Regions from separate parts of the Phycicoccus sp. DTK01 genome, predicted to be linked through region 1. Evidence: predicted binding sites of a transcription regulator. Region 1 holds the regulator's gene; each other region holds the start of a gene.
The links. The regulator LexA, encoded in region 1, represses DNA repair genes until DNA is damaged. The targets are predictions, from matches to a motif close to TCGAACANNTGTTCGA.

Region 1 (9,687 bases):
GGGAAGGCGACCTGGTTGTCGATGTGGTCGATGATCGCGCCCGCGACGTCGAGCTTGGTCGCGGTCTCGATGCCCTCGAGGCCGGGGGAGGAGTTGACCTCCATGACCTGCGGCCCCTCGTCGCTCTCGAGCATGTCGACACCGGCGACCCGCAGGCCCATGATCTGCGCGGAGCGGACGGCGGCGCGCTCGAAGTCGGGGTCGAGCTCGACCGGCTCGACCGACCCGCCGCGGTGCACGTTGGACCGGAACTCGTCGCCCTTGGCCACCCGGCGCATCGCGGCGACCACGCGGTCGCCGACGACGAGCGCGCGGATGTCGCGGCCCTTGCTCTCCTTGACGAAGCGCTGGATGAGGACGTTCTGCTTCGTCGACTGCAGCGTCTCGATGATGGCCTCGGCGGTCTTCATCTCCGGCGCGAGGATGACCCCGATGCCCTGGGTGCCCTCGAGCAGCTTGATGACGACCGGCGCGCCGCCGACCCGCTCGATGGCGGGGATGACGTCGGCGCGATCGCGGACGAAGGTCGTCGGCGGCATCCCGATGTTGTGCCGCGACAGGATCTGGGTGGCGCGCAGCTTGTCCCGCGAGTTCGCGATGCCCCACGAGGTGTTGGGCGTGTAGACGTCCATCTGCTCGAACTGCCGCACGACGGCGGTGCCGAAGTACGTGATGGAGTTGCCGATCCGCGGCAGGATCGCGTCGTACGTCGAGAGCCGCTTGCCCCGGAACTGGAGGTCCGGCTCGTCCCCGGACAGGTCGATGCCGAAGCGGAGGGTGTTGAGGACCTTGACCTGGTGGCCACGGTCCTGGGCGGCGGTGCGCAGGCGCTGCGTACTGTACGAGCGAGGCGCGCGGGAGAGGATCGCGAGCTTCATGGTTTCCCGACGGGAGAGGACGGATGACGGACAGCCATTCCTACACCCTCGCGGGCTGGCGAGAGTGGGTCAGCCTCCCGGCGGTCGGCGTGCCGTGGGTCAAGGCCAAGCTCGACACCGGCGCGCGGTCCTCGTCCATCCACGCCTTCGACCTCGAGGACCTCGAGCGCGACGGCGAGCGGTGGGCCCGCTTCCGCATCCAGCCGTGGCAGCGCTCCGAGGCCGACGCCGTCCAGTGCGAGTGCCCCGTGCTCGACGTGCGCGAGGTCCGCTCGTCCTCCGGCCACGCCGAGGAGCGGCTCGTCGTCGCGATGGACCTCGTCCTCATGGGCCGCACGGTCGCCGCCGAGATGACGCTCGCGCGCCGCGACGAGATGGGCTTCCGGATGCTCGTCGGCCGCGAGGCGCTGCGCCAGGGCTTCGCCGTCGACCCCGGCCGCTCCTACCTCGGCGGCCGTCCGCCGCTCGCGATGCGCCGGCGCAACCGGGGGAGGGCCTGATGGCCCGGCGCCCCCTGCGACCCTCCTTCGAGATCGGCCACGTGCGCGTGCGCGCCGGGCGCACGCAGTCGGTGTCGCTGCCGATCACCCGTCTGGTCACCGGCGCCGACGTCGAGCTGCCCGTCCGGGTCGTCCACGGGCGCGAGGAGGGGCCGACCGTCTGGGTCGACGCCGCCATCCACGGCGACGAGGCGGTCGGGGTCGAGGTCGTGCGTCAGGTCGTCGCCGGGCTCGACCCGAAGGCGTTCTGCGGCACCCTGATCGCCGTCCCCATCGTCAACGTCCTCGGCTTCTCGGCCGGGCAGCGATACCTGCCCGACCGCCGCGACCTCAACCGCTCCTTCCCGGGGTCGCCGCGCGGCTCGCTCGCCGGGCGCATCGCGCACCTGTTCATGTCCGAGGTCGTCGACAAGTGCGAGGTCGGCATCGACCTGCACACCGGCTCGGACCGGCGCACCAACCTGCCGCAGGTCCGCGCCGACCTCGAGGACCCGCGCACCCGCGCGCTCGCCGAGGCCTTCGCGGCCCCCGTCATGCTCAACGCGAAGCTGCGCGACGGCTCGCTCCGGTACGCCGCCCGCGAGCGGGGCGCGACCGTCCTGCTCTACGAGGCGGGCGAGGCCTGGCGGATGGACCGCTGGGCCGTCGACGCCGGCGTGCTCGGCGTGCGCCGCGTGCTCGCCGCGCTCGGGATGACCGAGCCGGTCGCCGAGGACCCGCCGGCGCCGTCGGCGGTGTCGTTCCGCAGCGGCTGGGTCCGGGCGCGCGGCACCGGCATGCTCCACCTCGAGGTCGCGCTGGGGGAGCGCGTCGAGCGCGGGGCGCGCCTCGGTGGCCTCTTCGACTCGCTCGGCAAGCGGGTGCGGCTGGTGCACGCCGACCGCTCCGGCATCGTCGTCGGGCGCACCGAGGCGCCGCTGGTCAACTCCGGCGACGCGGTCGTCCACATCGCCGAGGTCGAGGAGCCCACCCCGCCGGCGACCGCCGGGTCCTAGGCTGGTCGCATGGGAGCGACCGGGACCGGACCCTTCGAGAACGACGACGCCCTCGACCTGCTGGACGACCTCGAGGACGCAGCCCCCGACGACCGCGCGAGCCGGGTGCTCGCGGTCCTCGACGCCGTCCTTGCGTCGCCGGGGAGCGCCGACGCCCCGGAGCTGAGCGAGGCGTTGGCCGCCGCGGCGGCGGTCGGCGCGAGCCTGAGCCCGCGCGAGGCCGCGGGGGAGCCGTACCTCCCCGAGTGGCTGGCCGAGCAGCCCCTGCCCGACGACGAGGAGCTGGTCGAGAAGTCGCGGAGGGTGCTTCGACACGCGATCCGCTCGCGGGAGGGCGAGTGGTGGGAGCTGTGGGACGAGGCGGGTCTGGCCGACGAGGCGGTGGGGGGGTGCCGACGGGCGCTCGCCTGGCTGGGCGACCGCGACGACTGAGCGCCGCGGCCGCCCCGGTCGAGGGGGTCAGACGCGGCGCAGGACCGCGGTGACCTTGCCGAGGATCGTCGCGTGGTCGCCGTCGATCGGCTCGAAGGCCGGGTTGTGCGGCATGAGCCAGACCTTGCCGTCGCGCCGCTTGAAGGTCTTGACCGTCGCCTCGTTGTCGAGCATCGCCGCGACGATGTCGCCGTTCTCGGCGGTCGGCTGTTGGCGCACGACGACCCAGTCGCCGTCGCAGATGGCCGCGTCGACCATCGAGTCGCCGACGACCTTGAGCAGGAAGAGGCTGCCCTCGCCGACGATCTGCTTGGGCAGCGGGAAGACGTCCTCGACGACCTCCTCGGCGGTGATCGGGACACCGGCGGCGATCCGGCCGAGGACCGGGACGTAGGAGGCCTCGGGGCGCTCGTCGCCCTCGCCGGTGACGTCGACGACCTCGTCGGCCTCGGGGCGGCGGTAGCCGGAGCCCTGGCGGTCGGGGGAGACGACCTCGATGGCGCGCGGCCGGTTGGGGTCGCGACGCAGGAAGCCCTTGCGCTCCAGCGCCGAGAGCTGGTGGGCGACCGAGCTGGGGGAGGTGAGCCCGACGGCCTCGCCGATCTCGCGCATGCTCGGCGGGTAGCCGTGCCGGTCGACGGCGTTGCGGATGACCTCGAGGATCTTGCGCTGGCGGTGGGTGAGGTCCCCGCCGTCGCCGCGGTCGGGCATCTCGTGGATGTCGGCGTTCCTCGGACGTGCCATCTCGACCCCTTCGCTGCGGCCGCCCCGTGCCGACGGGGGGCCTGACCGGTGTTTTCGCAGGTCAGACGGTCTGTCGGTGGTGACATGCAGTCTGATCTGCATGCGGACATCCTACGAGCGACGGGCCTCGAACTCAAACATGTGTTCGACGCGTGTCTTGTCCGCCTCGAACGTGCGTGCTATAACTCGTACAGACGTTCTATCGAACACCGGTTCGACGGTGGCCCCGGCCGCCGGGATGGAGGACATGATGAGCGCGATCGCCTGGGACCCCACCGACCTCGGCCACACCGGCCCCGTGCCGGCGCGCCGCCCGCGGCTCGTCGTCCTCGAGGGCGGCGCCACCGGAGGGCGTGCGGCCCGCGCCGCACAGCCGGCGCTGCGGATCACCCGCCGCGGCCGCCTCGTGCTGCTCGTGCTCGCCACCCTCGCGCTGGCGGCGGCCCTCGGCCTGCGCGGCCTCGGGGGCGCGGGCGCCGTCGAGCCGGCCCACACCGTGTCGGTGTCGCCCGGCCAGACGCTGTCCGAGATCGCGTCCCGTGAGCTGCCCTCGATGTCCATCAGCGACGGCATCGTCGCCATACAGCTCGCCAACGGGCTGAGCACTGCGCAGATCCGCGCCGGCCAGCAGCTGGTCGTCCCCGCGGGCTGAGCCGCCGCGGGGGCGTCCGGTCGGGCGCACCACGATCCCCGAGTCCCTCGACCCGACTCGGACGCCGGAGGGCGTCGTCTCCCGTGCAGAGGAGACGGCGCCCTCCGTGCTGTGCCGGGTCGGTGCCGGCCGCTCACCCCTGTCAAGCGCGCCACGCTCGGCCGAACGGGGGAGGGGGCATCCCCCGACCTGTCGGACCTCCGGGGCCCATCGGCCCGCGGGCGCCCTCCGGCGCTGCGCGACCCCCCTGTGCACGAACAGACTTCAGGGCATGCGGACACGTCGTCGCGGCTCCTACCGCCTCACCCACCACCCGGTCGTCCAGTGCGGCGGCCAGGGCCGGTGGCTCTGGTCGTGCGGCTGCGGAGCGCGCGGGTCCGCCACCTCGGGCGGCTGGCACGGTGCCTACACGGCGGCACTCGTGCACCACAGCCAGAGCCCCGGGGAATGAGACGTGCGGCCCGGGGATACACAGAGGGTCCCCGGGTCGCACCCCCTCGTCGTCGCTGGCTCTCCACCGACGCGACGACGGAGCGGGCGGCGCTGGCTGTCGTCTGCAGGGAGGCCGCGGCCCTCACGTCGCTGGGGCACCGCAGGTCCCCCCACTCCGACCCCCGACCGGGTCCGGGTGGGGGGATCGGCCGTCCCCGGCGCTGACGGGCCGAGGGTCAGGCCAGGGTCCGCCGCATGACCAGGCGCGGCATCCCGCTCGCGGTGGCGTCGGTGACGCCGACCTCCTCGAAGCCGGCCCGCTCGAACATCGCCCGTGTCCCGACGAACGCCATCGTCAGGTCCATCCGCCGCTCGCCGGGGTCGACCGGGTGGGCCTCGACCGCCGGCGCCCCCTGCTCGGCCGCCCAGGCCACGGCGCCCTCGATGAGGTGCGCCGTCACCCCCTGGCGCCGGTGGCCGCCGCGGACCACGACGCAGACGATGCTCCACACCGGGACGTCGTCGACCGGGTGGATCCTCGTCGAGTGCACGAGGCGCGGTATGTCGCTGCGCGCGCCGATGTTGCACCACCCGACCGGGACGCCGTCGCGGTAGGTGACGACCCCCGGCGGCACCTCGCGCTCGCAGAGCCGGCGGGCGGCCTGCTCGCGGCTGCCGTCGCCGAGCTCGTCGATCTCGCGCTGCCGCAGTCGGTGCGAGAGGCACCAGCAGTGCGTCGCACGCCGGTTGGGGTTGACGACGTCCGCGAAGTCCTCGAAGCGGTCGGGCGTGACGGGGTGGGTCTCCCAGGTGGTCATGTCGCAGCCAAGCACCGCGCACCGACACCGCGCCACCACCTCCGTAGGGTCGGGGCGTGCGCATCGTCAGCCTCATCCCCTCGGCCACCGAGATCCTCTTCGCCCTCGGGGCGGGGGACGACGTCGTCGGCGTGACCTTCGAGTGCGACTTCCCGCCGGAGGCGCGCACGCGCCGGGTGGTCTCCACCTCCGCGCTGCCCGAGGGCCTGGCCCCGGGCGAGATCGACGCCGCGGTGCGCGCCGCCGTCGAGCGCGGCGAGGACCTCTACCACCTCGACGCCGGCGCCCTCGCCGACCTCGACGCCGACCTCGTCGTCACCCAGGACCTCTGCGCCGTCTGCGCGCTCGACGTCTCGACCGTCGACGCCGCGCTGCGCCACCTCGGCTGCCGCGCCGAGGTCCTCACCGTCGACCCGCACACGCTCGAGGAGGTCCTCGCCTCCGTCGGCGCGGTGGGGGCGGCCGTCGGCCGCGAGACGGAGGCAGCGGCGCTCGTCGAGACGTTGCGGCAGCGCCTCGACGCCGTGCGTACCCATGTCGCGGGGCGCCGGCGGCCGCGCGTCGCGGTGCTCGAGTGGACCGACCCGCCGTTCGCGCCGGGGCACTGGATCCCCGAGATGGTGCAGCTCGCCGGCGGCGAGTGCGTCCTCGGGGCGGCGGGGGAGCGGTCGGTCGCCATCGGGTGGGAGGACCTCGCCGCATCCAGGCCGGAGGTCGTCGTCGTCGCGCCCTGCGGCTACGACCAAGAGGGGGCGCAGCGCCAGGCCGACGCGCTCGTCGCGACCGGGGTGCTGCCCGACGGCGTCGTCGTCCACGCGGTCGACGCGGACGGGCTGTGGGCGCGGCCGGGGCCGCGGCTCGTCGACGGCGTCGAGGAGCTGGCGGGCCTCCTGCACCCGTGCGGGTGAGCCCCGGGGGTCAGTGGCGGCGCAGCCGGTGGTCCTCGTCGTCGTGCGCGGCCTGGGTGCGACGCCCGAGCGCCGCGACGCCGACGAGGAGGAGGTCGAGCAGCGGCGAGGCGGGGCCGTGGCCCGGCTCGCGACGCGAGGTCGCGCCCTCGGTGTAGCGGCCCAGAGGGCCTTCCATGGTGTACCCCATCACGTGTCCTCCCAGACGCGTTGCCCCCGACTTCTCCCTGACATTCACCAGAGTCGCATCAGGATTTGGTCAAGGAATGGCAAAGTCGGCGCGCCCCGGGTGTTCGGCGGTGCAGACCTGGCCGAACGGACGATGCCCGTATCACCGCGCGCGCCGGGGCCTCCTGAGGGCCATGAGCACCTTCCGTCGGCGGACCGCCCGCCGCAGCCACCACCCGGTCGTCGGGTGCGACGCCCGTGGCCGGTGGCACTGGGAGTGCGGCTGCGGGGCCGGCGCGCGGGGGAGTGCGGGGCCGAGTGACTGGCACGGCGCGGTCATCGCGGCGCTGGTCCACCAGGGCGGTGCGCCGGGGGAGTGACCACCAGATCTGGTGCCTCCGGCGTCACACCCGTCCCACTGGTGGTGGTGCGACACGCCGTCGAGGAGGCTCGCCGAGACGTCCACACCCCCGCTGACCTGCGCAAACAGCCGAACGGCCGATCTTCGACCTCCCCCTGTTGCGTCGCGGGTCACGCGGATGGCACGATGAGCCACAACATCTAGTGGTTACACCGCTGTAGTTCGTCCACATCTTGTGCACACGAAATGCCGGTTCTCCACAGGTTGTTCACACGAGAGTCCACCGTTTCGTCCACAGGGGGAGGCCCGCCGTCATGCACTGTCCGTTCTGCCGGCACACCGACTCCCGGGTCATGGACTCCCGCACGACCGACGACGGCGCGGCCATCCGCCGCCGCCGCCAGTGCCCGGAGTGCGGCCGCCGGTTCACCACCGTCGAGACCGCCAGCCTGAGCGTCGTCAAGCGCTCCGGCGCCACCGAGCCGTTCAGCCGGGCGAAGGTCCTCGTCGGTGTCCGCAAGGCCTGCCAGGGCCGCCCGGTCACCGAGGACGACCTCGCCATCCTCGCCCAGAAGGTGGAGGAGTCGATCCGCAGCGCGGGCTCGGCCGAGATCGACGCGCACGAGGTCGGCCTGGCCGTCCTCGAGCCGCTGCGCGAGCTCGACGAGGTCGCCTACCTGCGCTTCGCCTCCGTCTACCAGGCCTTCGACTCCCTCGAGGACTTCGAGTCGGCCATCACCCTCCTGCGCGCCGAACGCGAGGCGACCGCGCAGGAACCGCAGGCCACCGCGCCTGTCACACCCCAGCAGTAGAACAGCACCACCAGGTCACCACCGCCCCGCGAGAGGGGCAGAAGGAAGGGAAGAGGCATGACCGATGTCGCCGGAGCACGTGCAGGTGCCCGCAAGGCCGCCAAGGGCAAGGGGGTGAAGATCGAGCGGATCTACACCACCCCGGGCGTGCACCCCTACGACGAGGTGACCTGGGAGAAGCGCGACGTTGTCCAGCAGAACTGGAAGACCGGCGAGACGATCTTCGAGCAGCGCGGGGTCGAGTTCCCCGACTTCTGGAGCGTCAACGCCTCCACCATCGTCACGACCAAGTACTTCCGCGGCGCGGTCGGCACCCCCGAGCGCGAGACCGGGCTCAAGCAGCTCATCGACCGCGTCGTCCTCACCTACGTCAAGGCGGGCAAGGACTACGACTACTTCTCGAACGCCGACGACGCCGAGATCTTCGAGCACGAGCTGACCTACGCCCTGCTGCACCAGGTGTTCAGCTTCAACTCGCCGGTCTGGTTCAACGTCGGGACCAAGAGCCCGCAGCAGGTCAGCGCCTGCTTCATCCTCTCGGTCGACGACTCGATGGACTCCATCCTCAACTGGTACAAGGAGGAGGGCTTCATCTTCAAGGGCGGCTCGGGCGCGGGCCTCAACCTCTCGCGCATCCGCTCCTCCAAGGAGCTCCTCTCCTCCGGCGGCACCGCCTCCGGCCCGGTCTCCTTCATGCGCGGCGCCGACGCGTCCGCGGGCACGATCAAGTCCGGTGGCGCCACCCGCCGCGCGGCCAAGATGGTCGTCCTCGACGTCGACCACCCGGACATCGTCGAGTTCGTCGAGACCAAGGCGCGCGAGGAGGACAAGATCCGCGCGCTGCGCGACGCAGGCTTCGACATGGACCTCGGCGGCAAGGACATCACCTCCGTCCAGTACCAGAACGCGAACAACTCGGTCCGCGTCAACGACGCCTTCATGCGCGCCGTCCAGGACGGCACCGAGTTCGGCCTCACCTCGCGGATGGACGGCTCGGTCATCGAGACCGTCGACGCCCGCGAGCTCATGGGCAAGATCGCCAAGGCCGCGTGGGAGTGCGCCGACCCGGGCATCCAGTACGACGACACGATCAACGACTGGCACACCAACCCCGAGACCGGCCGCATCACCGCGTCCAACCCGTGCTCGGAGTACATGTCGCTCGACAACTCCTCGTGCAACCTCGCCTCGCTCAACCTCCTGAAGTTCCTCAAGGACGACGACACCTTCGACGCCGTCACCTTCCAGAAGGTCGTCGAGCTCGTCATCACGGCGATGGACATCTCGATCTGCTTCGCGGACTTCCCGACCGAGTCGATCGGCGCCACGACCCGCGACTACCGCCAGCTGGGCATCGGCTATGCCAACCTCGGCGCGCTGCTCATGGCCACGGGTCACGGCTACGACTCCGACGGTGGCCGCGCGCTCGCCGCGACGATCACCTCGCTGCTCACCGGTGCCGCCTACAAGCGCTCCGCCGAGCTCGCCGCGGTCGTCGGCCCGTACGTCGGCTACGCCCGCAACGCGGACGCCCACAAGCGCGTCATGCGCAAGCACGCCGCCGCCAACGACGCGGTCCGCACGATCTCCACGATGGACAAGGACATCCACCGGGTCGCCACGAAGGCCTGGGACGACGTCGTCAAGCTCGGCGAGAAGAACGGCTACCGCAACGCGCAGGCCTCCGTGCTCGCGCCGACCGGGACCATCGGCTTCATGATGGACTGCGACACGACCGGCATCGAGCCGGACTTCTCGCTCGTCAAGTTCAAGAAGCTCGTCGGCGGCGGCTCGATGCAGATCGTCAACCTCACGATCCCGCGGGCCCTGCGCAAGCTCGGCTACACCGAGGAGACCGTCGAGGCGATCGTCGAGTACATCGCCGACAAGGGCCACGTCATCGACGCGCCGGGCCTGAAGACCGAGCACTACGAGGTCTTCGACACGGCGATGGGTGCGCGCGCCATCTCCCCGATGGGCCACGTCC
Region 2 (9,687 bases), on a different contig from region 1:
GAGGTGAACACGGGGACGCCGGACGGCGCGGCCGGCTCCGACGGCGTCGCCGACGTCCGCGAGCACGCCGCCCGGTGGGCCGACGCCACGGACTTCGCCGACCGGTTCCCCGCGGCGCGCCTGACGGTCGGGCAGTCGCCGGACGAGGCCGTCGCACGCTTCGTCGAGCGCAACGTCCTCCGGGCGAAGCTGACGTACTCGAGGTCGTCCGACGCCTGGGTGCTCGACGCGCTCGAGTACTGCTGACCGCCCCTGCCCCGCTCGACCCGCACCGCACCATCGGGTGCGTGAAAACCCGTGGCCCGCAGCGCCACCCGGCCCTAGCCTGCCGGGGTGACGACCTCCCCCACACCCTCCGTGCGCCTCTCCCCCGTCGACGCCACGACCTGGCGTGCCGTGGCGGCGCTCGCCGTCGCGCCGGACCAGGAGCGGTTCGTGGCGACGCCGCTGCACTACCTCGCTCTCTGCGCCTACGGCGGGGTGTGGACCGCGTACGCGGCCACGGTCGACGACGACGTCGTCGGCCTCCTCATGCGCGGGGTGGACGACGAGGACGGGAGCCTCTGGCTGGGTGGCATCCTCGTGGACGCCGCGCACCAGGGCCGTGGCCTCGGTCGCGCGATGGTGGTCACCGCCCTCGAGACCTGGACGGACGAGGCCGGAGCCGCCGGCTTCGCGCTCTCCTACGAGCCGGCCAACACCCGCGCGGCGGCGCTGTACCGCTCGCTCGGCTTCGTCGAGACCGGAGAGGTCGACGACGACGAGGTCGTCGCCCGTAGGCCGGCCGGCGCCTGACGCGGACGACCGTCGGCGCGGCCGACGGAACGCTCCGGCCACTGCGCCCGTTGCACCCGGTACCGACGAGAGGACACGCGTGCGCACGCTGCTCAACATCATCTGGTTCGTGTTCGGGGGCTTCTGGCTGGCCCTCGGCTACGCCGTGGCCGGGGTCGTGCTCTGCGTCCTCGTCGTGACGTTCCCCCTGGGCGTCGCGTCCTTCCGGATGGCCAGCTACGCCCTGTGGCCGTTCGGCCGCGCGGTGGTCGAGAAGCCCGGCGCCGGGACGGGGTCCGTGCTGCTCAACGTCGTGTGGATCGTGCTCGCCGGCTGGTGGCTGGCGCTCGGCCACCTGATGACCGCCGTCGCGCAGGCGGTGACGATCATCGGCATCCCGCTGGCGATCGCCAACCTCAAGATGCTGCCGATCTCGCTCGTGCCCTACGGCAAGGACATCGTGCCGACGGACGCCCTGCCGCCCGGCCGGCGCCCACTGCACTCGCTCTGAGCCCCGGACGGATCAGCGCGGGTCAGTCCCGCCGGTGCTCGGGCGCCTCGCGGACCGCCTCGCGCACGAGGCGCATGGTCATCTCGGCGTCGTAGCCCTTGCGCGCGAGCATCCCGGCGAGGCGTCGGGTCTGGACGTGCGGCTCGAGGCCGTGCATCGTGCGCATCTTCTTCGCGACGAGGGCGCGTGCCCGGTCCTCCTCGTCGTGCGGGTCGACCTGGGCGAGGGCCGCCGCGGCGGTGTCGTCGTCGACCCCCTTGCGCCGCAGCTCCTGCCGCAGCGCGCGCCGGGCCAGGCCGCGCCCCGCCTGCTGGGAGCGCACGAGCATCCCGGCGTAGGCGTCGTCGTCGACGAGGCCGACCTCCTCCATCCGGTCGAGGACGGCCGCCGCGACGTCGTCGGGGCAGTCCTTGCGCCGGAGCACGTCCTCGAGCTGGTGGCGGCTGCGCGGCGCCGCCGTCAGCTGGCGCAGCACGATCTGCCGGGCCCAGTCGTGCGGGTCCGGCTCGCTGCCCCGCGTCCGCGGGTCGGCCTCGGGGTCGGCGGGCCGGGAGCCGGCCCGGCCCCCGCGCCCCTCGGCCCGGCGACCCCGGGACCGGGCACCGCGCCCGCGCGGCCCACCGCGCACCTCCCCGCTGCCCTCCTCGCGCGCGTCGTCGCCCCCCGGCGGGGTCCACGCTCCCCCCGAGGACCCCGGCGACCCGGTGGTCACCGGGTCGCCGCCGCCCTCGAGGAGCGCGCGGAGGTCGTCGAGGGACGGGGACGGCCCCACCGCCCACTCGGGCGGCGGGGCCGATCCGTCGCTGAACGCCATCGGCGTCGACCTCAGAAGTCGACCGGCACGTCCGGCACGGCCTCGAGCTCGGGCTTGACCCCGACCCCGAGCTTCTCCTTGATCTTGCGCTCGAGCTCGTCGGAGAGCTCCGGGTTGTCCTTGAGGAACGCGCGGGCGTTCTCCTTCCCCTGCCCGAGCTGGTCGCCGTCGTACGTGTACCAAGCGCCGGCCTTGCGGACGAAGCCGTGCTCGACGCCCATGTCGATGAGGCCACCCTCGCGGGAGATGCCCTGCCCGTAGAGGATGTCGAACTCGGCCTGCTTGAACGGCGGGCTGACCTTGTTCTTGACGACCTTGCAGCGGGTGCGGTTGCCGACCGGGTCGGTGCCGTCCTTGAGGGTCTCGATGCGGCGGACGTCGAGGCGGACCGACGCGTAGAACTTGAGCGCCTTGCCACCGGTCGTCGTCTCGGGCGAGCCGAACATGACGCCGATCTTCTCGCGCAGCTGGTTGATGAAGATCGCCGTCGTGCCGGTGGTGTTGAGCGCACCGGTGATCTTGCGCAGCGCCTGCGACATGAGGCGGGCCTGGAGGCCGACGTGGCTGTCGCCCATCTCGCCCTCGATCTCGGCCCGGGGCACGAGCGCCGCGACGGAGTCGATGACGATGATGTCGAGCGCACCCGAGCGGATGAGCATGTCGGCGATCTCGAGCGCCTGCTCACCGGTGTCGGGCTGGGAGACCAGCAGCGCGTCGGTGTCGACGCCGAGCTTCTTGGCGTACTCGGGGTCGAGCGCGTGCTCGGCGTCGATGAACGCCGCGATGCCGCCGGCCTTCTGCGCGTTGGCGACCGCGTGCAGCGCGACCGTCGTCTTACCGGAGGACTCCGGGCCGTAGATCTCGACCACGCGGCCCCGGGGCAGGCCCCCGATGCCGAGCGCGACGTCGAGCGAGATCGAGCCGGTGGGGATGACGGCGATCGGCGGACGGACGTCGTCGCCGAGGCGCATGACCGCACCCTTGCCGTGCTGCTTCTCGATCTGGGCCATCACCGAGGCGATGGCCTTGTCCTTCTCGTTGCCGTTGGCCGCGGCCACCGGGTTGGGCATCACGCTTCCGCGGGATCCAGCCATGTCACACCAGTCCTTCGTGTCGTCATCGAGCGCGCCTCCCGGCGACCTGGCCCCCGCCGTCGGTCTCGTCGCGAGGTCTGGGTCAGACGCTAGGTGGAGGCACCGACACCGGTCACGGGTCGCCGTAGGACCTGTGGACGAGTGCTGCCGGGGTCACCACCTGTGGACGAGCATAGGCGAACACGTGTTCGACGCCCGCAGGACACGCCCACGACACGCCGGACCGGGCTCCGGCCTCAGCCGGTCGGTGCGGGGACGCCCCACATCGCCGCGACGTGCCGGACGTCGGTGCCGCAGCACCCGCCGAGCACCCGCATCGCCGGGAGCCGACGGCTCACGTGCATCTGGTCCGCCGCGAGCCGGTCCGGGTCACCGTCGTCGAGCTCCTCCGCCTCGTCGAGCTCGGCGTGGCTCATCGTCGAGGCGTTGACCCGGGTGCCGAGCAGCCGCCGCACCCACTCCCCCTCGTCGAGCGCCGGCAGGACGTGCGTCGGGTGGGCGCAGTTGACCATGTAGTGGTCCGGCGCGGCGGCCTCGTCGACCGCCCGCACGGCGTCGGCGAGCGTGCTCCCGTCGGGCAGGCGCCCGTCGGTCTCGACGGTGAAACCGACCGAGACGGGCAGGCCCGCCTCGCGGGCCGCGAGGACCACCCCGATGCCCTCGGCGGGGGTGGTCAGGGTGAGCGCCGAGACGAGGTCGGCGCCCGCGTCTGCGAAGGCCCGGACCTGGGGTGCGTGGTAGGCGCGGGCCTCCTCCGGGTCCGGCGCCTCCCCCGCCACGTAGCCGTCGCCCCGGGGGCCCAGCTGGCCCACGACGAGGACGGCCGGCACGTCGTAGCCCGCCGCGAGCCCCCGCAGCAGGTCGATGGCCGCGACGTTGGCGCGCACCATCGCGTCGACGTCGTAGCCGACCCGCGCCGCCCAGTCGGGGTTGGCCCGCCAGGTCGGGGACTCGAGCAGCAGCCCGGCCCCGGCGGCGGCCGCCACGGCGGCGTACCCGTCGTAGTACCGCCCGAGCAGCTCACGTCCGGTCGGGTCCTCGACGAGGGGGAAGGCGGCGAACTCCGGGAGGTCCACGCCGTGGTGGAAGATCAGGTCGGTCTCGAGGCCGCCGTCGGTGACGAAGCCTCGGAGCGCGGGGTCGTGCAGGGCCGCGAGGGACCCGGTGGTGGTCTCCATCCCCCGCAGTGTCCTCCGCCGCGCGCCCTGGGGGAATGGCTCAGGTGAGCAGCAGGGTCGCGATGCGTCGGGCCGTGCCCCAGACCCCGAGGGCCCCGAGGACGACGAGGTAGCCGACGTGCCACAGCAGGCCCCACGACACCTCCCCCAGCATCAGCCCGCGCTCGAGCGCGACCCCGTGGTAGAGCGGGGTCAGCCCGACGAGCCACTGCACGGCGTCCGGGTAGGTCGAGAGCGGGAAGAACGTCGCCGAGAAGAGGAACATCGGCTGCACCGCGAGCGTGACGTAGTCGAAGTGCTGCCACGAGCTCATGAAGGTCGTCGCGAACATCCCGACCGCCCCGAAGGCCAGCCCGACGAGCACCGCGGCCGGGACGGCGAGCAGCGCCCACCACGAGTGCACGAGCCCGGCCACCCACGCGACGACGAGGAACATCGCCGAGTAGAGGGCCCCGCGCGAGAGCGACCAGAGGATCTCGCCGACCGCGATGTCGCGCGGGGAGAGCGGCGTCGCGAGCATCGCGTCGTAGAGCTTCTGGTAGCGCAGCTTGAAGAACACGTTGTACGTGCTGTCGGCGATCGCCCCGTTCATCGCCGACGCCGCGAGCAGCGCGGGCGCGATGAACTCGGCGTAGGGCACGACCGTGCCGGAGTCGGTGGTGACCGTGCGCACCAGCGCCCCGAGGCCGACCCCGATGGAGAACAGGTAGAACACCGGCTCGACGAACCCGCTGAGCAGCAGCAGCCACGCGCGCCGGAACGCCGTGACGTTGCGCATGAGGACGTACCGCGCCAGGCCGATGCCGGCCGGGGCGGGGACGGCCCGCGCCGCGCGCGCGAGCGTGCCGGCGCTCACGACAGCAGCCTGCGGGTGAAGGAGCGGTGGGCCAGCACGGCGCCGACTCCCACGTAGAGGGCGAGCACGCCGAGGTGCCCGACCCCGGCCCAGCCGGGCCAGACCCCCTCGGACGCGTCGCGCGAGAGCTCGACCCCGTGCCAGAGCGGCGTGACCCACGCGAGCGGCTGCATCCACCCCGGCAGCTGGTCGACGGGGAAGAAGGTGCCGGAGAACAACATCAACGGGGTCATGACGAAGCGGAAGAGGATGCTGAAGCCGTTGTCGTTCTCGAGCCACGCCGCGAGCGCGAACGTGGGGACGGAGAACGCCATCCCGGTGAGGACCGCGACCGGGACGGCGAGCAGCACCCACCAGGACCCGAACGCCCCGAAGGGCGCGGCGACGAGCAGGAAGATGGCCGTCGCGACGCCGAGCTGGAGCGCGACGACGAGCAGGTGCCCCCAGAGGACCTCCCCGACCCGCAGCGGCGTCGAGAGCATCGCGGAGTACATCCGGTTCCACTTGATGTAGCCCATGACGGCGTAGGTCGAGTCGCCGAACGCGAGCATCATCGCCTGCATCGCGACGATGCCGGGGACGACGTAGCGCAGGTACGGCAGGCCCTCGACCCCGCCGGCGCGGGCGTCGACGAGGGCGCCGAGGCCGAGACCCATCGAGAGCAGGAAGAACAGCGGCGAGACGAAGCGCCCGATGACCGAGCCCTTCCACGTGCGCCGGTAGACGTACAGGTGGTGGGCCATCACCGCGCCGAGCCGCTCGCCGCGGCTCGTGGGGCGGCGCGGGCCCGGGCCGAGGCGCCCGCTCGGGGCGTCGGCGACGGCGGGTCCGGGGACGGTGGGCGCGGACATCAGTCGACCAGCGAGCGACCGGTGAGGTGGAGGAAGACGTCCTCGAGCGTCGAGCGGCGCACGAGCGAGGACAGCGGTCGGACGCCGCGCTCGTGGAGCCGGGCCAGGGTCTCGTCGCCGTCGGCGGTGTAGGCGAGCAGGCGGTCGGGCAGCTCCTCGACCCGTTCGGCCACGGCGCGGGCGGCGTCGACGTGCCGCTCCTGCTCGTCGACCGGGAAGCGCAGCTCGACGACCTCGCGCGTGGAGTAGGTGTCGATGAGCTCGCGCGGGCTGCCCTCGGCGACGATCCGGCCGCGGTCCATGACGACGAGCCGGTCGCACAGCTGCTCGGCCTCGTCCATGTAGTGCGTCGTGATGATGAGCGTGACGCCCTCGCGCTTGAGCCGGTAGAGGCGGTCCCAGAGGACGTGCCGGGCCTGCGGGTCCAGGCCGGTCGTCGGCTCGTCGAGCAGGAGGACCTCGGGGTCGTTGACGAGCGCCCGCGCGATGGTGAGCCGACGCTTCATCCCACCGGACAGCGGCTCGACGCGGTCGTGACGGCGCTCGGTCAGCTGGGCGAAGTCGAGGAGCTCGTCGGTGCGCGCGCGGACCTCCTTGCGGGAGAGGCCGAAGAAGCGCCCGTAGACCCAGAGGTTCTCCTCGACCGAGAGGTCCTCGTCGAGCATGTCCTGCTGGGGGCAGACCCCGAGCCGGGCGCGGATGGCGGCGCCGTCGGCGGCGGGGTCCATCCCGAGGATGCGCAGCTCGCCACCGGAGACCGGCGAGACGCAGCCGACCATCTTCATCGTCGAGGACTTGCCCGCGCCGTTCGGGCCGAGGAACCCGAAGGCCTCCCCGCGCAGCACCTGCACGTCGATGCCGTCGACGGCCGTGAAGTCGCCGAAGCTCTTGGTGAGGCCCCGGGCCCGCAGCAGCACGTCGTCGGTCACGAGGGGTGACGCTAGCCGAGCCCTCCGACGACCGCGCACCGGATTTCGGTCCTCGTCGGCCGGGACGGGGACGGCCGGGCTCCTGACAGGGATGGTGTCAGCGCAGGTCAGGGGCCTGACACGGCGTGTCAGACCGTCCGGGGACACCGCCGGCGCGCGGACGCCGCGCCGGACGACCAGCGTGGCGGCACCGCACCACCCCGCCCCGCAGGAGGACCCCGTGCCCCACCGTCCCACCCGCCGCGCCGCCCTGGCCGGCGCGGTCGTCGCCCCGCTCGGTCTCGCCCTCGGCGCCCCGAGCGCCGCGGCCGCCGGAAGCGTCGACATGGAGGCCGTCGTCCTCGCCGCCCAGGTCGACCCGCGCCGTCCGGACAGCGCCCTGACGACCGGCGCCGGCCCGAGCGTGCGGCTCGTCGAGCGCGCCCTCGCCGACCGCGGCCTCCTCGACCCCGCCTACGTCGACGGCCACTTCGGCACCCTGACGGTCTCGGCGTACGCGGCCTGGCAGCGCTCGCTCGGGTACACCGGGCTCGCGGCCAACGGCCTGCCCGGGCGCACGTCGCTCACCCGCCTCGGCGACGGCCGGTGGACCGTCGTCCGGCCGCTCACCCCCGGCTCGAAGGTCGCCTTCCGCGGCGTCACGGTGAACACGAGGACCCGCTCGATGCTGCGAGCGGCCGAGGCGCGCGCCGGGCGCACCCTCGTCGTCGAGCAGGGCTCCTACAACCCCGGCGGCGACCCGACGTCGGCCGGCACCCACGACGGCGGCGGCACCCTCGACCTCGACGCCGAGGCCCTCGGCTCGGCCGCCCGCACGAGCGTCGTCCGCGCGCTGCGCGAGGTCGGCTTCGCCGCCTGGCTGCGCTCGCCCGCCCAGGGCGACTGGCCCTGGCACGTGCACGCCGTCGCGATGAGCGACACCGACCTCTCGAGCGCCGCCCAGCACCAGGTCGGCGACTACCACCTCGGCCGCAACGGCCTCGCGAACCGCGTCCCCGACGACGGGCCCCGCGTCACCATCCGCACCTGGGAGGAGTACCAGCGACCGTCGTGACCCCCGGGGGACCCGCTCCCCCGATCCGGGCTGCCGCGACCGCGGCGCCCGTCCACCCCCACGTCAGGAGGACGTGATGAGCACCACCCTCAAGAAGGTCGCGGCGAGCGCCGCGGCCGCCCTCACCGCGACGACGGCGTTCGTCGCCGCGAGCGCCCCCGCCCAGGCCGCGGCCCGGGACGGCGTCTGCGACACCGGCGAGTTCTGCCTCTTCTACAACAGCGACAACGCCGGCGCCGTCAGCGACTTCACCACCTCGATCGCCGACTACGGCACCACCCAGCCCTCCTGCTACGACTTCAAGGGCACCAAGGCCGGCCACGGGCTCTGCGTCAAGAACGAGGCCGCCTCCGTCTGGAACCGCACCGGCAAGAGCGTCACCGTCTACTACAACAGCAGCTACGCCGGCGCCTCCCAGACCTTCGCCGACGGCGCCAAGGCCAACCTCAACGCCACCCTCAAGAACAACAACGCCTCCCACCGCATCGGCAGCGGCGGCTCGTCGTCCGGGTTCCTCCTGCCCTTCCCCTGCGGCGAGAGCTGGGAGGGCCAGACCCGCAGCAACCACAGCCCGTCGCTCGCGGTCGACTTCAACCACTACCCCGACGACCTCGGCTGGAAGGTGTACGCGTCCGCGCCGGGCACCGTGACGACCGTGGCCAACCTCGGCAACACCTCGTACGGCCGGTACATCGTCATCTCGCACGCCGGCGGCTACAAGACCTACTACGCCCACCTCAGCTCGCAGGACGTCTCGGTCGGGCAGAGCGTCACCGCGAAGACGATGATCGGCCGCGTCGGCAGCACCGGCGGGTCCACCGGCCCGCACCTGCACTACGAACAGCGCCTCAACGGGACCGTCGTCAAGGCCACCTTCAAGGACGGCAGCCCGGCGTACCCGAACAACACGACGACCCTCCAGCGCAAGCAGTCCTGCCCGTGAGCGCCCTGACCCGCGCCCGCTGGGCCGCGGTCGCCGGGGCGGTGGTCGTCGCGACGGGTGTCGTGGCGACCCCCGCCCAGGCGGCCTCCCGCGACGGCGTCTGCGACACCGGAGAGTTCTGCCTCTTCTACAACAGCGACAACGCCGGCGCCGTCAGCGACTTCACCACCTCGATCGCCGACTACGGCACCACCCAGCCCTCCTGCTACGACTTCAAGGGCACCAAGGCCGGCCACGGGCTCTGCGTCAAGAACGAGGCCGCCTCCGTCTGGAACCGCACCGGCAAGAGCGTCACCGTCTACTACAACAGCAGCTACGCCGGCGCCTCCCAGACCTTCGCCGACGGCGCCAAGGCCAACCTCAACGCCACCCTCAAGAACAACAACGCCTCCCACCGCATCGGCGACGGCGGGGCCGGGGGGAGCTGCACGACGGACGGCACCAACACGAGGCTGCCCTCGACGATCCTCGTGTACCGCACCTCGCTCGGACGGGTCGACCGGGTGGACTTCAAGACCTACGTCAAGAACGTCCTGCCCAACGAGTGGGTCAGCTCCTGGCCCTCGGCCTCGCTCGACGCCGGCGCCACCGCCGTCAAGAGCTACGCCTGGTACTGGGCGCTGCACTCGACCCGGAAGACCCCGTCCGGTGCGTGCTACGACGTCCGGGACGACACCGGCGAC
Region 3 (9,687 bases), 650 kb from region 1:
CTGGTCCTGCTCGGCCTCGATCGCGGTGAGCTTGACCTTCTTCCCGGGGTTGGCGGCCTCGTACTCCGAGGCGGCCTTCTTGAGGACGGCGTCGAGCTGCGTGAACTGCGCCGTGCGCTGGTAGGCGACCGTGATCGTGTTCGTGTCGCCGGACCCGGAGGATGAGCCCGAGCCGCAACCGGCGAGGACGATCCCGAGGGAGATGGCGGCGGCACCGAGGGCCGCAGGACGGGTGCGCTGCATCGGGGGGTCCCTTCGCGTTCGCGGGTCACCGTTGACCCGGCTTGCGAGGTTTATACATCAAATGGACTAACTGCCGTCAAGGGGGATCCGGGGTTCGTGGACACGGAATCTCGACAGGTGGACGCCGGCCGGCGGGGGTGTCAGTCGACGAGCAGGGCGGAGGAGCGCGCGCTGAAGGCCTGGTCGAGGACGGTGCTCGCGGCGCCCACCGCGGCGACGTCGGGGCCGAGGACGGTGCCGCGCACCGCGATCGGGTGGATGGCCGCACCGACGGCCCGGTCACGCACGAGCGCGGGGACGAGCGTGAGGAACGTGGGGGAGAGCCGGGCCCAGAGCGGCCCGCCGAAGACGACATGGTCGGCGTCGAGGACGTCGACGAGGTCCGTCACCGACTTGGCGACGTGCCGGGCCCAGTCCTCGAGCAGGGCGAGGGCGCGGGTGTCCCCGGCGTCGGCGAGGTCGCAGAAGGCGTCGAAGGCGACGAGGACCGAGGCGCCGGGGTGGAGGGGGTCGCCGGCCGGCGGGGGCACGGTGGGCCCGCCGGCGTCCGTGAGGTCGGGCGCAGCGGGGTCGAGGTCCCAGTGCCCGATGCCCTCGCGGACCGCGCGCCGGACGACCTGGCCCGGCGCGCAGACCTCGCCGAGGCAGCCGCCGAGGCCGCACCAGCAGGACGGGCCGGTGGCGCCGGTGCCGAGGTGGCCGACCTCGCCGGCGTTGCCCGAGGCCCCGCGCAGCACCTCGCCGCCGACGACGAGACCGGCGCCGACACCGGTGCCGAGGTAGAGGAAGACCGCTGTCGCGCCGGGCCCGAGGCCGCCGGCCCAGACCTCGCCGACGGCGGCGGCGACGACGTCCTTGTCGAGCAGCACCGGCAGTCCGGTCGCGTCGGCGAGGGTGTCACGCACCGCGACCCGCTCCCAGCCGGGGAGGTTCGGGGGGCGCACGAGCGTGCCGGCCGCGCGGTCGAGCGGACCGGGGGCGGCGACGCCGAGCCCGACCAGCCGCCCCGGGTCGATGCCCGAGCCGGCGACGAGGCGGTCGACGTCCTCGACGACGTCGCGCAGCACCTCGTCCGGGTCGGCGCCCGGGCGCAGCGCGCGGGCGGAGCGGGCGACCGGCTGCCCGGTGAGGTCGAGGAGGACGTGGCTGACGACGGCCGGGTCGAGGTGGACGCCGACGGCGTAGCGGCCCGAGGGCTGGAGGCGCAGCAGGGTGCGCGGCTTGCCGGGACCCGAGGCCCGGCGGCCGGCCTCGACGACGAGGTCGTCGTCGAGGAGGCGGCGGCAGATGTTCGAGACGGCCTGGGGGGAGAGGCCCGTCGCGGACGCCAGCTCGACCCGGCTCAGGCCCTCCGGGTGGTGGCGGATCGCCTCGAGGACGACGACCTGGTTGTAGCCCCCGACGCGGGGCAGGTTGGAGCCCCGGCGGATGGTCGGGGGCGCGGGCACGCCCGTCATCGTCGCACGTGGGCGCCCGGGCCGGGCAGCGATCCCGTCCACGCGCACGCGGCCGCGGCCCCTGTCGGTGCCGGGGCCTACCGTGGATGCATGCGCCCCACCACCGAGCTCCAGCGCCGCGTCGCGCCGTTCGAGGTCGTCTCCGAGTTCTCGCCCGCCGGCGACCAGCCGAAGGCCATCGAGGAGCTCGCCCGCCGCATCAAGGCCGGCGAGCAGGACGTCGTCCTCCTCGGCGCCACCGGCACCGGCAAGTCGGCCACCACCGCGTGGCTCGTCGAGCAGGTGCAGCGCCCGACACTGGTCATGGCGCCGAACAAGACGCTCGCCGCGCAGCTGGCCAACGAGTTCCGAGAGCTGTTGCCGCACAACGCCGTCGAGTACTTCGTCAGCTACTACGACTACTACCAGCCCGAGGCGTACGTCCCGCAGAGCGACACCTACATCGAGAAGGACTCCTCGATCAACGAGGAGGTCGAGCGGCTGCGGCACAGCGCCACGAACAGCCTGCTGACCCGCCGTGACGTCATCGTCGTGGCCTCCGTCTCGTGCATCTACGGCCTCGGCACGCCGCAGGAGTACGTCGACCGGATGGTCCCGCTGCGCGTCGGCGACGAGGTCAACCGCGACGACCTCCTGCGCAAGTTCGTCCACATGCAGTACACCCGCAACGACCTCGCCTTCACCCGCGGCACCTTCCGGGTCCGTGGCGACACCGTCGAGATCATCCCGGTCTACGAGGAGCACGCCGTCCGCATCGAGTTCTTCGGCGACGAGGTCGAGGCGCTCTACACGCTCAACCCGCTGACCGGCGAGGTCGTGCGCGAGGAGCAGGAGATGTACGTCTTCCCCGCCTCGCACTACGTCGCCGGCCCGGACCGGATGGAGCGGGCGATCGCGGGCATCGAGCGCGAGCTCGAGGACCAGCTGGCGAGCTTCGAGCGCCAGGGCAAGCTGCTCGAGGCGCAGCGGCTGCGGATGCGCACGACGTACGACATCGAGATGATGCGCCAGATCGGGTCGTGCTCGGGGATCGAGAACTACTCGATGCACATCGACGGCCGCTCGCCGGGCTCGGCGCCGAACTGCCTCCTCGACTACTTCCCGGAGGACTTCCTCCTCGTCATCGACGAGTCGCACCAGACCGTCCCGCAGATCGGCGCGATGTACGAGGGCGACGCCTCGCGCAAGCGCACCCTCGTCGACCACGGCTTCCGCCTGCCGTCGGCGATGGACAACCGGCCGCTGAAGTGGGAGGAGTTCCTCGAGCGGATCGGCCAGACCGTCTACCTGTCGGCGACCCCGGGCGACTACGAGCTGGCCAAGAGCGACGGCTTCGTCGAGCAGGTCATCCGCCCGACCGGGCTGGTCGACCCCGAGGTGATCATGAAGCCGACCAAGGGCCAGATCGACGACCTGCTCCACGAGATCCGGCTGCGCACCGAGAAGAACGAGCGCGTCCTCGTCACGACCCTCACGAAGAAGATGGCCGAGGACCTCACCGACTATCTCCTCGACAAGGGAGTGCGAGTCCGGTACCTGCACAGCGACATCGACACGCTCCGCCGCGTCGAGCTGCTGCGCGAGCTGCGGATGGGCGAGTACGACGTCCTCGTCGGCATCAACCTCCTGCGCGAGGGTCTCGACCTGCCGGAGGTGTCGCTCGTCGCGATCCTCGACGCCGACAAGGAGGGCTTCCTCCGCTCGACCCGCAGCCTCATCCAGACGATCGGCCGCGCGGCGCGCAACGTGTCGGGCCAGGTGCACATGTACGCCGACAAGGTCACGCCCTCGATGCGCGACGCCGTCGAGGAGACGACGCGCCGGCGCGAGAAGCAGGTCGCCTACAACCTCGCGCACGGGGTCGACCCGCAGCCGCTGCGCAAGCGGATCGCCGACATCACCGACATGCTCCAGCGCGAGGACGCCGACACCCAGGAGCTCCTCGGCTCCGGGCGGGCGCGGTCGCGCGGCAAGGCCGACGGTGGTCGTGGCCGCGGCGCGGTGGCGGCCGACGCGGACGCCGCGATGGGCACGCAGCGCGGCAAGGACCTGCCGGCGAGCGAGCTGGCCGGCCTCATCCAGGAGCTCTCGACGCAGATGCACCAGGCCGCCGGCGACCTGCACTTCGAGCTCGCGGCGCGGCTGCGCGACGAGATCGGCGACCTCAAGAAGGAGCTGCGGCAGATGAGCGAGGCGACGCGCTAGCCCGGGCCACCGGCGCTGGTCCAGGCCGCCGAGCGCGACGAGCGAGGCCACCCGCCGGAGGGCGGGTGGCCTCGTCGTCTGCTCGACCGGTTCGCTCGGCTCAGCCGGCGAGGTCGCGGCTGCGCTGCTGCACGCCCATCTCGCCGTAGGGGTAGTCGGTCGCGCCGAGGTCGCTCGCCGCGTCGAGCGCCGCGTTCTCCTCGGGCGTCAGCTCGACGTCGACGGAGCGGAGGTTGGCCCGCAGCTGCTCGGTCGTGCGCGCGCCGAGGATCGTCGAGGTGACGGCCGGGCGGTTGGTCACCCACGAGAGGGCGACCTCGGCCATCGACACACCGCGCGCCTGCGCGACCTGCTCGACGGCCTCGATGATCCGCCATGTGCGGTCGGTGCCGCGGCGGTCGTAGGCCTCCATCCCGCGGTTCGGGTCGTCGCCGAGGCGGGTGTCGCCGGTGGGTCGCTGGTCGCGGGTGTACTTGCCCGACAGCCAGCCGCCGCCGAGCGGGCTCCAGGGGAGCAGGCCCATCCCGGCGTCGAGCACGGCGGGGACGATCTCCCACTCGATCTCGCGGACGATGAGGCTGTACTGCGGCTGGAGGGTCACCGGCGGGCGCACCCCGAGGGCGCGCGCGGTGTGGACGAGCTTGGTCAGCTCCCAACCGGTGAAGTTGGAGAGGCCGTAGTAGCGGATCTTGCCCGCCTGCACGAACCCGTCGAGGGTGCGCAGGGTCTCCTCCATCGGCGTGTGCTCATCGGAGGCGTGCACCTGGTAGAGGTCGACCGAGTCGACGCCGAGCCGGTCGAGGGAGGCGTCGAGGGCTCGGGTCAGGTGCCGGGCCGAGAGGCCGCTGCTGTTGGGGCCCTCCTCGAGGGCGAAGCGGCCCTTGGTCGCGAGGACGACCCGGTCGGTGACGTCCGTCGGGCGGTCCTTGAGCCAGCGGCCGATGATCTCCTCGGACACCCCGCCGGAGTACACGTTCGCGGTGTCGACGAGCGTGCCGCCCGCCTCGAGGAAGACGTCGAGCTGCTCGTGCGAGCCGGCCTCGTCCGTCTCCGTGCCGAAGGTCATCGTGCCGAGGCAGAGCTCGGAGACCGCAGTTCCACTGTTGCCGAGTCGTCGGTAGCGCATGCGTTCGACCCTAGACCGGGGTCCGCCGCGGGACGGGCCCGCGATGCCGACCGACTCACGTGTTCGCTCGGTTCCGGCGACAGGGCTCTCACGCAGGCCCTAGCCTCCGGGGGTGGCTGTGGTGGAGATCGGTGAGCCCGGTCGCGTCCGACGAGACCTTCCTCCGCTGTGCGTGAAGTCGGGTGTCCCGACGGAGGACTCGGTACGGCTGGCCGGCAGCGCGGCCCCGGGGTGGACCGGCGCGATGATCCTCTTCGGGATCCTCCCGTGGCTCTTCGCGTCGACGATGTCCGGTCGGCGGTACGAGGTGGAGCTGCCGTGGCGACGCGACCTCGTCCTGCGCTACCGGGGATGGCGCCGCGCCGGCTGGGTCCTCGTCGCCGCGGGACCGGTCATGGCGCTCGTGGGGGCATCGGCCGGGGTCGAGCGGGCGGGGTTCCTCGTGTGGCTGTCGGTCCTCGGGCTCGCCACGGTCGTCGTCACCGAGTGGCGCCACAGCGTGGGCGTCCGGTTGTCGCCGGAGGGCGTCCTCGTCGTGACGCGGGTGCACCCGGACTTCGCTCGGGCCTGCCGGCGCTGACCGCGCCGACGGTCAGCCCTCCGGGGGAGTCTCGGCCGAGAGGCCGCTGTACCACCGCACCACGCCGGCGATGACGAGCAGGAGCACGCCCGAGACGAGCACCGCCCCCTCCCACGACATCCCGCCGAACCCGGCGAAGAACGCGACGAGCACGGCGCACAGACCGACGGCGGCCGCAGCGGCCGAGAACGAGGACCCCATGCGGGCACCCTAGGGGTGGTCGAGCGGGTTCGGGACGCGGTGCTGGGGCTCGGTGGTGCGGGTGGCGCCGTCGGGTCCGTGCCAGGTGACGGTGCCGTCAGGGTCGAGGTGGGGTCGCCAGCGTCCTTGCTGCTTGAAGCGGTGGTGGCGCCGGCAGAGGTCCTCCAACCCGGTCGGCGTGGTCGCACCGACGGGCCAGGGCCGGACGTGGTCGAGGTCGCAGTGCACGGCCGGTCTGGTGCAGCCCCACATCCGGCACGTCCCGTCCCTCGTCTTGACGAACTCGCTGATCGCTGTCGGTGGCTTGTACGCGCCGCTCGTGAGCGAGGCCAGGGTCCCGGTGTCGGCCTCGAGGACGGCGCGGGCGACCTCGAAGGGCAGCAGCTTGAGGAGGTTGGCGAGGGTGGCGGGGTCGACCCAACCCAGACCGGGTAGCTGCGTCCCGGACACCGCGTACCCCGGCGACACGACCGCTTGAGTCAGGGCGAGGTCGCCGTCCAGCTCGGCCGGCTCCTCCAGCCACGACAGCTCCTCCCGCGAGTCCGGGTCGAGGTCGCCGTACCGGACGACCTCCCCAGTCGTGGCGTCCACGAGGGTGTCCTCGTCGTCCCACTCCACCCGGAACCTCGTCCCACACTGCTCCTCGGGCGCCGGCCGGTCGCTCACCACCGGAACCCCGAGCGTGACCTGCGCGCTCACCTTGACGTTGCGCAGCACGAGGTCGGCCAGCGCGTCCGCCCGCGACTCCGGCACCGAGAGGGCGTCGTCGACCTGCCGGTAGTCACCGGCCAGCTCCTCCACCGCCGCCCACATCGCCGAGGACGTCGCCGTCGGCAGGGACGCGAACCAGTCCGTCAGCCCGTCCTCCCCGGGCCGGACCTCCACACACCGGCCCCGCTTCCGCAGCGCCACGTGCGCCGCGACCTGGTCGGCCGCCACCCGCGTCGCCACCCGCCGCGCCTCACCCGCGACCCGCGCCGGGTCCATCGCGGCCAGTCGCGGCGCCAGGTCCGCGTCGACCCGCACACACGCCTGCACGTCCAACCCCGCGCAGGCGTCGACGACCTTCTGCACGCTCACGCAAGCGACCGCACCCTCGAGGAGCAGCTCGCGCACCCGCGGGAACCGCTCACCCAGCGCGGCACCCAGCGCCGCCTTCCGGCCCGCGACCCCCTCGGTCAGCCCCGTCGCGAGCGACATCCGCGTCGACGCCATCGCATCGACGAACCCCACCGGGTGCACCCGCTCCCACGACCCGGACCGCACCGTCGTCTCCACCCGCGCACCCCACGCGCCAGCCACGGAGACCACCGCATCCGCAGCGTTCGCCACCCCCTGCGCCGCCCCCGCCAGCGCGAACGCCTCCTCCGACGACAGGACGTGACCACCCTCGACCAGCTCGGCCCCCAGCCGCGCGCACTCCTCGCGCAGCGCCGCGATGCGGCGGGAGAGGGTCTCGGTGTCCATGCCTCAGTGTACCGAACACGTGTTCGACAAGCAAGGGTCGACGGACACCTGTGGACGACGAAAATGCTTGCAGGGCAGATCCATCCGGACGCCGGACGCCACCGCTCCCCGCACGCATCACCCGGTGTTCTGCAGCCCCGCCGCGAGCCCGTTGACGGTCAGCAGGAGCGGCCGGTGCCACTCCGACCCCTCGTCCTCGCCGGTCGCCCGCAGCTCGCCGAGCCCGCGCAGTAGCAGGTGGCTGAGCATGTCGACGAACGGCCGCCTCAGCCCGACGGCGGTGTACAAGTGCGGCTTCCGCTCGAGCATCTCGTCCTGCCCCAGCAGCTCGAGCACCATCCGCCGGGTGAGTGCGAGCTCGTCGAGCACCTGGGTCGCGAGCTCGGGCCGCCCACCGAGGGCGAGGAACGCGGCCGCCAGGTCGTCGTCGGTCTTCGCCAGGCTCATCTCGGCGACGTCGACGAGCGCCGCGAACACCGGCCACTCGCGGTAGGCCTGCCGGGCCTCGTCGAGGTCGCCGAGCGCGGCGAGCCCACTGCCGAGCCCGTACCAGCCGGGCAGGTTGACCCGCGTCATCGACCACGCGAACACCCACGGGATGGCGCGCAGGTCGTCGAGGCTGCGTCCCGACTCCGAGCCGCTGCGTCGCGAAGGACGTGACCCGAGCCGCAGGTCGGCCAGGAGGTCGAGCGGGCTCGACATCGCGAAGAAGTCCGCAAAGCCCGGCTGCTCCACCAGCGAGCGGAACGCCGTCCGGCTCGCCTCTGCCACAGCGGAACCCACGGCGTCGAACCGCCCGGCCGCCTCGTCGCGCGCGGCGACGTGCTCCGGCGCGTCGGTCAGCAGCACGGCTGATGCGACCCGCTCGAGGTGCTGCTCGGCGATGCGGACGTCGGCGTACCGGGCGAAGATCACCTCGCCCTGCTCGGTCACCTTGAACCGCCCGTCGACCGACCCCGTCGGCTGCGCCGCGATGGCCCGGTGCAGCGGACCGCCCCCACGGCCGAGGGACCCACCACGACCGTGGAAGAGCGTCAGCTCCACCCCGTGCCGGCGGGCCCACGCGACGAGCCCGACCTGCGCGCGGTGCAGCGCGAGGGTGGCCGCCGCCGGACCCACGTCCTTGGCCGAGTCGGAGTAGCCGAGCATCACCTCGACCTGCCGGTCGACGCCCTCGAGCCACGTCGCCGTCGACGGCAGGGCCACCCACTCCTCGAGCGTGTGGTCGGCGGCGTCGAGGTCGGCCCCGGTCTCGAACAGCGGCACGACGTCGAGCGCCAACGGGCGCGTCCCCACCGCGAGCCGGGCCAGCGCCCGCACCGCGACGAGGTCGGCCGCCGACTGGCTGAACGAGACGACGTACCGGCCGCAGCTGCGACGGCCCCACCGCTGCTGGAGCCAGGCCATGACGCGCAGGGTGTCGAGCACCTCGCGGGTCCGGTCGCCGGGAGCCCCGACGAGCTCGGGCCAGCCGTCGACCGCGAGCCGGTCCAGCAGCGCGGGGTCGGTCGCCGCGACCTCGGGGTCGGCCGGCCGGGCGTCGTCCGGCAGGAGCCCGAGCGCCTCGACGAGGGCCGCCCGGTGGACGGCCGAGTGCTGCCGCACCTCGAGCTCGGCGAGGTGGAACCCGAACGTCTGCACCATCCACACGACGTCCTGCAGCTCGCCGTGGGCCGTGCGCGCGTCACCGGCGGCGACGAGCGAGTCCTGGACGAGGGCGAGGTCGGCCAGCGCCTCCTCGGGCGAGCCGTACGCGACGCCGGCCCGCTCGTCACGGGTCGCCGCCAGCCGGGCCGCGACGACGAGCAGCTTCTGGCGGTGCGGCTCGTTGGGGGAGTCCTTGGTCACCTCGGCGAGCAGGCGTGGGTGGGCGGCGGCATCGTTGGCGAGGGCGTCGCGCAGCGCCGCCGTCGGGGGCGTCGACTCCTCGTCGACCGTGATCATCCGCGCGACCCGGTCGACGGCGTCGTGGAGGATCTCGAGCGCCTGGTCGGCGTGGGCGCGCACCGTCTCGCGTGTCACCTCGGCGGTGACGAAGGGGTTGCCGTCGCGGTCACCCCCCACCCAGGACCCGAACCGGACGATGGGCGGCAGCGGTGTGTCGGAGGGGCGCTCGTCACCACCGAAGGCCGCCTCGACCGCGCGCTGGAAGCGCGGCACCGCGTGGATGAGCGACTGCCGGAAGACCGTGAGCACCGTCTTCACCTCGTCGGCCGGCGTCGGCCGGGTGATGCGCAGCGTCGAGGTGCGCTGGAGGATGTCGATGTCCTCGAGCATCCGGCGCCGCGCGCGGGCCCGCTCCGAGGGGCCCGAGCCCGGGTCGGCGTGCGTGTCGAGGTGCTCGGCGATGCGACGCAGCGCCGACGCCACCGCCCGGCGGCGCGCCTCGGTCGGGTGGGCGGTCAGCA

Region 2: recA (recombinase RecA) is a predicted target of LexA. The motif match lies at 3,370-3,385, and genes of this name have one in related genera.
Region 3: J3473_RS03210 (DUF222 domain-containing protein) is a predicted target of LexA. The motif match lies at 7,291-7,306, and genes of this name have one in related genera.

The regions. Positions count from the first base shown of each region.
Region 1 is NZ_BOPU01000001.1:45,967-55,653, forward strand. It holds gene J3473_RS00230 (RimK family alpha-L-glutamate ligase) at 1-878, opposite strand, end outside; gene J3473_RS00235 (RimK/LysX family protein) at 902-1,378, shown strand; gene J3473_RS00240 (succinylglutamate desuccinylase/aspartoacylase family protein) at 1,378-2,373, shown strand; gene J3473_RS00245 (DUF4259 domain-containing protein) at 2,383-2,805, shown strand; gene lexA (transcriptional repressor LexA) at 2,833-3,549, opposite strand; gene J3473_RS00255 (LysM peptidoglycan-binding domain-containing protein) at 3,800-4,201, shown strand; gene J3473_RS00260 (hypothetical protein) at 4,473-4,652, shown strand; gene J3473_RS00265 (N-acetyltransferase) at 4,870-5,451, opposite strand; gene J3473_RS00270 (cobalamin-binding protein) at 5,508-6,359, shown strand; gene J3473_RS00275 (hypothetical protein) at 6,370-6,537, opposite strand; gene J3473_RS00280 (hypothetical protein) at 6,722-6,907, shown strand; gene nrdR (transcriptional regulator NrdR) at 7,203-7,700, shown strand; gene J3473_RS00290 (vitamin B12-dependent ribonucleotide reductase) at 7,758-9,687, shown strand, end outside.
Region 2 is NZ_BOPU01000003.1:440,078-449,764, reverse strand. It holds gene J3473_RS09610 (hypothetical protein) at 1-246, shown strand, start outside; gene J3473_RS09605 (N-acetyltransferase) at 334-795, shown strand; gene J3473_RS09600 (YccF domain-containing protein) at 875-1,285, shown strand; gene J3473_RS09595 (regulatory protein RecX) at 1,308-2,099, opposite strand; gene recA (recombinase RecA) at 2,111-3,169, opposite strand; gene J3473_RS09585 (homocysteine S-methyltransferase family protein) at 3,430-4,371, opposite strand; gene J3473_RS09580 (ABC transporter permease) at 4,412-5,227, opposite strand; gene J3473_RS09575 (ABC transporter permease) at 5,224-6,078, opposite strand; gene J3473_RS09570 (ABC transporter ATP-binding protein) at 6,078-7,007, opposite strand; gene J3473_RS09565 (peptidoglycan-binding protein) at 7,228-8,061, shown strand; gene J3473_RS09560 (peptidoglycan DD-metalloendopeptidase family protein) at 8,138-9,004, shown strand; gene J3473_RS19505 (SpoIID/LytB domain-containing protein) at 9,001-9,687, shown strand, end outside.
Region 3 is NZ_BOPU01000001.1:692,048-701,734, reverse strand. It holds gene J3473_RS03240 (extracellular solute-binding protein) at 1-243, opposite strand, end outside; gene J3473_RS03235 (ROK family transcriptional regulator) at 384-1,700, opposite strand; gene uvrB (excinuclease ABC subunit UvrB) at 1,791-3,905, shown strand; gene J3473_RS03225 (aldo/keto reductase) at 4,006-5,031, opposite strand; gene J3473_RS03220 (hypothetical protein) at 5,144-5,611, shown strand; gene J3473_RS03215 (hypothetical protein) at 5,624-5,812, opposite strand; gene J3473_RS03210 (DUF222 domain-containing protein) at 5,822-7,279, opposite strand; gene J3473_RS03205 (phosphoenolpyruvate carboxylase) at 7,397-9,687, opposite strand, start outside.